DNA from 2 places in the Paenarthrobacter sp. NCHU4564 genome. Region 2 is predicted to be linked to the other one. Evidence: riboswitches for the same ligand, from Rfam matches in the RefSeq annotation. Region 2 holds a riboswitch; the other holds the start of a gene.

Region 1 (3,898 bases), on a different contig from region 2:
ACGTGGTGGGTGTGGCCGGTCCTGCTGGTGGCCTGGATATTCCAGTTGCTGACCGCGCCCGTGTCCGCGCACATGGTGGGCCGTTCCGCTTACCGGACCAAGCACGGCCACCGCGAGCTCCTCACCAAGGACGAACTTGAGGCCGTGGTCCAGCGGGCTGCCGGTGAACATCCGGGGGACGGAACGCACGACGCCGGCCGCTGAGTCCGGCGGTCAGGGCACCTTGGAAATGGGTCGCCCAAGGGTGCGCCGCCGGTGGTGGGGTGCCTTGGCTTGTCCCCGGGCAGCGGGTCAGACGATGTCGTGCGTCTTGGCGAAGCGGGCGATCGCGCGCTGCGTGCCGCGGCTGGTTAGGACCTGGATGAGGGTGCTCACGAAGGCCGAAACCAGCGCGAATGTCAGTGCTGAGCGCAGGCTGGTTTCGAGGTCGTCATGACCTGCGGGCGGCTTGTTGCCGCTGGCCTTCTCCCAAGCCAGGTTGACCAGTTTGGTGCCGACGAATCCTGCTCCGAGGCTCACTCCGGTCCCCAGCAGCTTGAAGAAGAAGTTCATGTCCCAAGCCTAACCTCACCTACAGCGTGCACCAGGCACCATTCGCGGGCGCAATGGGAGCCTTTATCGGCGGTTTTCCCTGTCTTTCAGGAAGGCCGCCATGGAACCCCGGGGTGCCAGGACGGGAACTACGGGGTGCCGGGCGCCCCACACAGCATCCACGGTGCCCAGGCTCGCAAGTTCCTTGAGCAGGTAGTAGGTGGGTGGCATGAGGTGGAGCGTGCCTTCGGCTTCAGCGGAGAGGACGCCGGCCACGGGCATCCAGAGCGACTGCCAGGCTTCCGTTGTTTGGTGTTGGGGCGCTGCCCCGTCACGGGCCTTGGCGACGTAGAAGTAGGTGTCAAAGCGCTTGGGCATGTCCACCGGGGTCACCCAGTTGGCCCACGGACGCAGATCTGCAGGCTCAAGCGTGAGTCCGGCTTCCTCCTGCACCTCGCGGAGGGCGGCAGTCAGCACGGTGCCCGCTTCCCGGATGGCTTGGTCCGGGTTGGCGGCGATGGATGCTTCCGACCACGCATCGGCGTGCCCTGCCAGCAACTCCTGCGGGTAGTCCCACCCTTCACTGTCCGCGGCATCCACGCGGCCTCCGGGAAAGACCACCATGCCCGCGGCGAAGTCCATGGTGGACACCCGGTGCTGGACGAAGACCTCGAGCCCGTCGGCGGCGTCCCTGAGCAGGATCACGCTGGCAGCGAGCCGTGGTTCGGGTGCAGGCTGGCCTAAGCCGGGATGATCCGTCATGAAGTCATTCTCTCAGGTGTGCATGAGAGAGGAAGCCGGCAAACGGGCCGGGAGAAACCGCAACCCTTTATGACTGCCAGCGAGGGCCAACGCACGGACCCGGGTGTAAACTGGACCTCGCCCATCAGGGCAGATTGATAACGACAGGGGAGCGCCGCCGTCGAACCCTGCAGGGATGCAGGTGACGCGAGGGCGCTGAGAGTGCGGACAGCCGCAGACCCTCGAACCTGATCCGGTTAGTACCGGCGCAAGGGAGTCGAGCTTCTCAGAGTGTCCGGAACACCGGTGGCGCATGCCTGCCGGGAATCCGGGGAGCACTTTCCCCTCCTGTAACCTCAGGAGGCAAAGAAATGACCACGGCAAGCGTGAAGAAGACCAGTTACAACTGGCGTGTAGTAGACATCGTGGTGGCAGCTTTGATCGCCATCGCCGGCGGCGTGATCTTCTGGGCATGGTCCCAGGGCGCCGCGATCGTATCCATTCCCATGAACGCGGCCTACCCGCCCTTGACCGGCCTGATTGCCGGCGGCTGGATGATCCCCGCAGTTCTGGGCATGCTGATCATCCGCAAACCCGGTGCCGCGCTGTTCTGCGAGGCTGTGGCCGCGACGGGTGAGCTGATCATGGGTTCCCAGTACGGCACCACCGTTTTGATTTCCGGCGTCCTGCAGGGCCTGGGTGCCGAGCTGGTGTTCGCTGCGTTCCGCTACAAGAAGTTCAACCTCCCCACGGCGCTGCTGGCCGGTGCCGGTGCGGGCCTCTTCTGCGGCCTCAACGACTCCTTCATGCCGTGGGGCTGGAACATCGCCTACGAGGCCGTGGACAAGCTGGCCTACATCGCGTTCTGCACGTTGTCCGGCGCCATCATTGCCGGTGCCCTCTCCTGGGTCGCCACCCGGGGCCTGGCCAAAACCGGCGTGTTGAGCGCCTTCGCATCGCGCAAGGCCGCCTCGGAGCCCGTCTTCAACTGATGGCACAGACCAACACCGGCAGGCCTGCCGCCATCTCCGCCGAGGGCTGGGGTTGGCGGCACGCCGGCCGGACCACACCTGCCATCCAGGGCCTTGACCTCCGCATCGATCCGGGCGAGCGAGTGTTGCTGTTGGGTCCCTCCGGTGCGGGCAAGTCGACCTTGCTGCACGCGCTGGCCGGGGTCCTGGGCGAGGAAGAGGATGATTCGGACGAGACCGGTTCACTCCTGTTGGACGGTGCTTCGCCGCGGGAACAACGCGGCCGCGCCGGATTGATGCAGCAGGATCCCGAAACGCAGGTGGTCTTGTCCCGGATTGGCGACGACGTCGCCTTCGGAGCCGAAAACCTTGCCGTGCCCCGTGACCGGATCTGGACCCGGGTTCATGAAGCGCTCGACGACGTGGGGTTGCGTACCGCTGATGGCGGCGGTTTGGCGTTGGACCACCCGACGGCGGCACTCTCCGGCGGCCAAAAGCAGCGGCTTGCGCTGGCGGGTATTTTGGCGATGAGACCGGGATTGATCCTGTTGGACGAACCGACGGCCAACCTGGACCCTGCCGGTGTGCTGGAAGTCCGTGATGCCGTGCGCCGATGCCTGGACAAGACAGGCGCCACCTTGGTTGTGGTGGAACACAGGGTGTCCGTCTGGAAGGACCTGGTGGACAGGATCGTGGTCCTGCAGCCCGGTTCGGCGGGCGGTGGGGTGCTCCTGGATGGGCCGCCGGACCAGGTTCTGGCTGAAGCGCACAGCCTGCTCAAGGCCGCCGGCGTGTGGGTGCCCGGGTACGTTCCCGAAACCCGCCGCAGGGAACGCGGCAACCAATCCGCGCAACTGCTGGTGGCGGCCCAGGACCTGGCAGTTTCCCGCGCCAAGCCACGCAGGAAGGGTTTCAGGTCCATCCCGCCGCAGCCGGTGCAGCACGGCATCAGTGCCCAGGTCCGGGCAGGGCAGGCGCTCACCATCACCGGACCCAACGGCACCGGAAAGTCCACGTTCGCCTTGACGCTGGCAGGACTTTTGGCGCCGGTGGCAGGGAAGGTCTCTGCCGCCGTCGAGCTTTCCGAAGGCGCCGGGATAGATCCCTTCCGGTGGAAAGCGGACCAACTGATTTCCCGGATCGGCACGGTGTTCCAGGAACCGGAGCACCAGTTCGTCACCGGCAAGGTGCTGGATGAGCTGATGTTCGGTCCCAGGCATGTGGGCCGTGGCGAGGAGCGGGTCGACGAACTGCTGGAGCGGCTCCGGCTGACGCACTTGGTGGACGCGAATCCCTACACCCTGTCCGGCGGCGAGAAGCGCCGGCTGTCCGTAGCGACCGTGCTCGCCGCACACCCCAAGGTACTGGTCCTGGACGAGCCGACCTTCGGCCAGGACGCGAACACGTGGGCCGAACTGGCGTCGTTCCTGTCGGAACTGCTGGACCAAGGCACCGCCGTGGTCTCGGTGACGCACGACGAGGAGTTCAGTGCCGTGCTGGGCGGCGCGGAACTCAGGTTGGCCCCGGCGGAGCGGTCCCGGAAAATGGAAGCGGGTGCGGCATGAGGGACACCTTGAGCCTGAGCGGCAACCATGCCTTATTAACGCGGGCCAACCCCTTGGCGAAGTTCGTCGCCGTTTTCCTGATTTCGCTGG
Region 2 (3,898 bases):
GACCAGGGCGTCGTCGGTCCCGGTCTGCCGCGTGTTGCCTGTGCTGGTGATGGTCATCCTCTCAGCCTCCCTGGACCGCAGTAACGAGTTCGAGTTCATCGCCGTCGGCCAGGGCCGTCGCGGCCCATTGGCTCCGCGGGACTACTTCGGAGTTGCGGGCGACGGCGACACCCAGCTTGCCGCCGTCGGCCGCCTGACCGCGGTGGTCCAGGGCGCGGCCGGTGACGTCGCTGACGAGGGTGCTGACGGATGCGTCGTCCGGCACTGAACGGGCAGTGCCATTGAGTTTGATGTTCATGCGGGTTCCTTGATCGACGTGCGTGGTCCGGGAGGAAGTTCATGCTGTTCAGTTGGCGCAAAGCGGTCCGGTGCGAACCGCGACCAGCGCGGGTCGCCGGAGCCGCCCAGCAGCCCGCCCACGATCTTTGCCGCGACCGGGGTGAGGAGGACGCCGTGGCGGAAGAAGCCGGTGGCGATGACCAGTCCGCGAACCTCCCCGGTGCTGCCGGTCACCCGTCCCAGCAAGGGTGCGTTGTCCGGTGTGCCTGGCCGTGCACGTGCCGTGGCCTCGAGCAGCTCGAGTTCGGCGACGGCGGGCACCAGGACCTGGGCATCGCGAAGGAGCTGGTAGACACCTCCGGCTGAGACTGCGTTGGACGTGGCAGAAAGGTTGTCTTCGCGCTGGGTTGCCCCGATGACCACAGTCCCGTCGTCACGCGGGACGATGTAGACCGGGACCCCGCGCACCATTCCCCGGACCGTGGCTGTCACGAGCGGGCGCAGGTGCTCCGGCACGCGAAGCCGAAGGATATCCCCGTAGACGGGACGAACGGGAAGGGACAGCCCATCAGGGAGTCCGTCGAGCCTGCCGGCGCCGAGTCCGTTGGCCACCACCGTCTCCGCAGCCCGGACTTTGATGCCGGACTCCAGCCCCACACCCAGCACCCGGTCCTCCTCGCGGAGCAACCGGGTTGCGGACTCCGTCACCAGGAAACCGTCGGCGGCCCCGGCGACCCAGGTCTGGTCTTCCGGAGAATGGGAGGCCAGGACCGACATCAGGCCGGCGGCCAGCCTCCGCGGGTCCACCTGGTGGTCGGCGGGGATATCGAAGGCACAGGAAATTTGCGGGCTCAGAAGCGGTTCGCGCTCCCGCGCTTCCCGCAGGGCCAGCGGCGCCACGGCCAATCCGGCCGCAAGCTGGGCGGACCGCAGATCGGTCAAGGCACGGCGGTCGGCAGCGTCGGCACCCACGCCAAGTGTCGGCGTCGTGCAGTAACCGATGGCTGCTCCACGTCCGGCGAGGTCCGCCGCGAAAGCCGGCCACAACCGGGCTGATTCCAGCATGAGTTCCAGGAGGTCTTCCTCCTGGTAGTGGAGTTCGCTGACGGGGGCGAGCATGCCTGCTGCTGCGAAAGTGGCCCCCGTGGCAGGTGCGGGATCGACCACCACCACCGAACGGCCGGCCGCCCGGGCCTCGTGCGCGATGCCCAATCCGATGATCCCGCCACCGATGACGATCACATCTGCTTCAAGGTCCGGTGCTGTTTCCGGAACGGGCCGGGGTACGACCATGTTTTTCCCTTCCCTACGCCGGTATTACCCGGATCAGGTCAAGCGGTCGGCGCTGAAGCCCTCTCAGCCGGGCAGTCATATGACGCTGCCACGGCTCCCGCAGTACGAGCCCAGTTTAGAGGAACTACTCTGGTTTCCATGACCCAGCCCAACGCCATTGCTTCTGCCCGCCTCTACCTGTGCACCGACGCACGCCAGGAGAAGGAGGACTTTGCGGACTTTGTGGACGCCGCCTTCGCCGGTGGCGTGGACATCATCCAACTCCGGGACAAGTCCCTGGAGGCCGGCCGGGAGCTGGAGCTCCTGGAGGTCCTCGGCAAGGCCGCTGCACGCCACGGAAAGTTGTGGGCGGTCAACGACCGGGCCGATGTTGCCAGTGTTTCCGGGGCTCCGGTCTTCCACATCGGCCAGAAGGACCTTCCGCTTCCGGCCGCCCGGCAGCTCCTGCCCGGTGCTGCGATCGGCCTCTCCACCCACACTCCGGAACAGGCCGATGCCGCCATCGCGGCGTCGCAGGTGCCGGGCGGGCTGGACTATTTCTGTGTCGGACCCGTATGGGCCACTCCCACAAAACCCGGTCGCGCGGCCGTTGGACTGGAGCTGGTCACATTTGCCGCAGAAGCAGTGGAACGGGCCCGCGGGAACGACGCCGCTGGCGCTGATCTGCCTTGGTTCGCCATCGGCGGGATCGACCTCGGCAACGTCGAGGACGTAGTGGCCGCAGGTGCCGCAAGGATCGTGGTGGTTCGCGCCATCACGGAGGCGGACGATCCGACGGCGGCGGCAAGGTCGCTGCTCGAGGCCCTCGACGCCGGCCGCTGACGGTCAGGGGGCCAGCCCCAGGCCCGACATCCTCTGTCCGTGCCCCGCTGCCAGGTCCGCAGTCAAGCGGCCCACCGCTTCCCGCGCCTCCCCGCCGGCCTTGAGCACGGGGCCCAGCCAGGGATGTTCCAGTCCCACCCGCTGTGCCTGCGTCAGCGCTTCCCCCACGAGCCTCCGTGCCCACAGCGCGAGTCGTGACGAGAGCCTGGGGTCGTCGGCGAGCGCCTTCCGCAGCAGGATGCGGAGGGCCTCCGTGGCATGGTCGGCAGAAGCGACCTGGTGCACGACCACCTGTGTTCGGGCGTCGAGGAATCCTGCGACGGTACGGTAGAAGTCAGCCGAGACCGTATCGATGACGTAGGCCTTCATGACCGACTCGTACCAGTCGCCCGGCCGGGTGCGCTCATGGAAGTGGTCAAAGGACTGTTGGAATGGCAGCATGGCATCCTCGGGATCAACGCCCAACCCGGCGAGGTGGTCGCTGATCATGGCGAAGTTTCCGTAGGCTCCCACGGCAATCTTGCCCAGCATGGCCCGGTCCCGAAGGGTGGGAGCATGCCGGGAGTCCGCGGACAGCCTCCCGAAGGCCGACAACTCCCCGTAGGCCATGGCCCCAAGGAGCTCGATCGCCAGGGTGCCAACTGGAGCATTGCTGTCCTGGGAAGTGCCCATGCTTCAAGACTATCGGCGGTTTTCGGGCTAATGTGACTTTCGTGTCACATCATCGGATAGCTCCCAACGTCGACGACTCCACGGACCAGCTTGCCGATGCCCTGGCTGCCTTGAGGACGGAGCTGGATCTTCCCCGGGAGTACCCGGCACCGGCTGTGGAGGAGGCCAGACGCGCGGTGGAAGAGCACCGCTTGCCGGACCACGACCTGCGGCACGTTCCGTTCGTGACCATCGATCCTGCCAGCTCCACGGACCTTGACCAGGCCCTCTTCATCGAGCGCGACGGCGACGGCTACAAGGTCCTGTATGCCATAGCCGATGTGCCGTCCTTTGTTGCCCCTGGCGGTGCGTTGGACGCGGAGACCCGGCAGCGCGGCCAGACGTTCTATGCGCCCGATGGCCGGATCCCGCTGCACCCGGAGGTGATCAGCGAGAACGCCGGCAGCCTCCTGGCGGACCAAGACTGTGGTGCTTTCGTCTGGGACTTCACGCTGGACCCGAACGGTGAGGTTGCTGGCACGTCCGTGTCACGGGCCGCCGTCCGCAGCCGCGCCAAGTTGAGCTACAAGGGCGCCCAGGAGCAGCTCGACGCCGGCACGGCGCCTGAGGTGCTTCGGCTCCTGAAGGAAGTGGGACTCAAGCGCGTCGAGCTGGAACGCCGGCGTGGCGGCGCCAGCCTCAACATGCCCGAGCAGGAGATTGTCCAGGCAACAGGCGGAGGTGGCTACCGGATTGCAGCCGCACCTTCGCTGCCGGTGGAAGACTGGAACGCCCAGATCTCTTTGATGACTGGCATGGCGGCAGCGCAGTTGATGCTGGAGGGCAAGGTAGG

The links. Region 2 has a riboswitch for thiamine pyrophosphate ahead of thiO (glycine oxidase ThiO). Riboswitches for the same ligand answer to the same signal wherever they lie in the genome.
Region 1: linked by a shared signal. The riboswitch ahead of ACSVIE_RS16095 (ECF transporter S component) and the one ahead of thiO (glycine oxidase ThiO) in region 2 are both predicted to bind thiamine pyrophosphate.

Annotation. Positions count from the first base shown of each region.
Region 1 covers NZ_JBQLIS010000017.1:54,526-58,423, forward strand. Annotated here, with positions in the region: gene mnhG (monovalent cation/H(+) antiporter subunit G) at 1-204, shown strand, start outside; gene ACSVIE_RS16085 (DUF4235 domain-containing protein) at 292-552, opposite strand; gene ACSVIE_RS16090 (NUDIX hydrolase) at 616-1,293, opposite strand; TPP riboswitch at 1,429-1,565, shown strand; gene ACSVIE_RS16095 (ECF transporter S component) at 1,644-2,264, shown strand; gene ACSVIE_RS16100 (ABC transporter ATP-binding protein) at 2,264-3,808, shown strand; gene ACSVIE_RS16105 (energy-coupling factor transporter transmembrane component T family protein) at 3,805-3,898, shown strand, end outside.
Region 2 covers NZ_JBQLIS010000023.1:25,412-29,309, reverse strand. Annotated here, with positions in the region: gene ACSVIE_RS18470 (thiazole synthase) at 1-57, opposite strand, end outside; gene thiS (sulfur carrier protein ThiS) at 62-298, opposite strand; gene thiO (glycine oxidase ThiO) at 295-1,572, opposite strand; TPP riboswitch at 1,566-1,683, opposite strand; gene thiE (thiamine phosphate synthase) at 1,711-2,394, shown strand; gene ACSVIE_RS18450 (ferritin-like fold-containing protein) at 2,398-3,066, opposite strand; gene ACSVIE_RS18445 (RNB domain-containing ribonuclease) at 3,108-3,898, shown strand, end outside.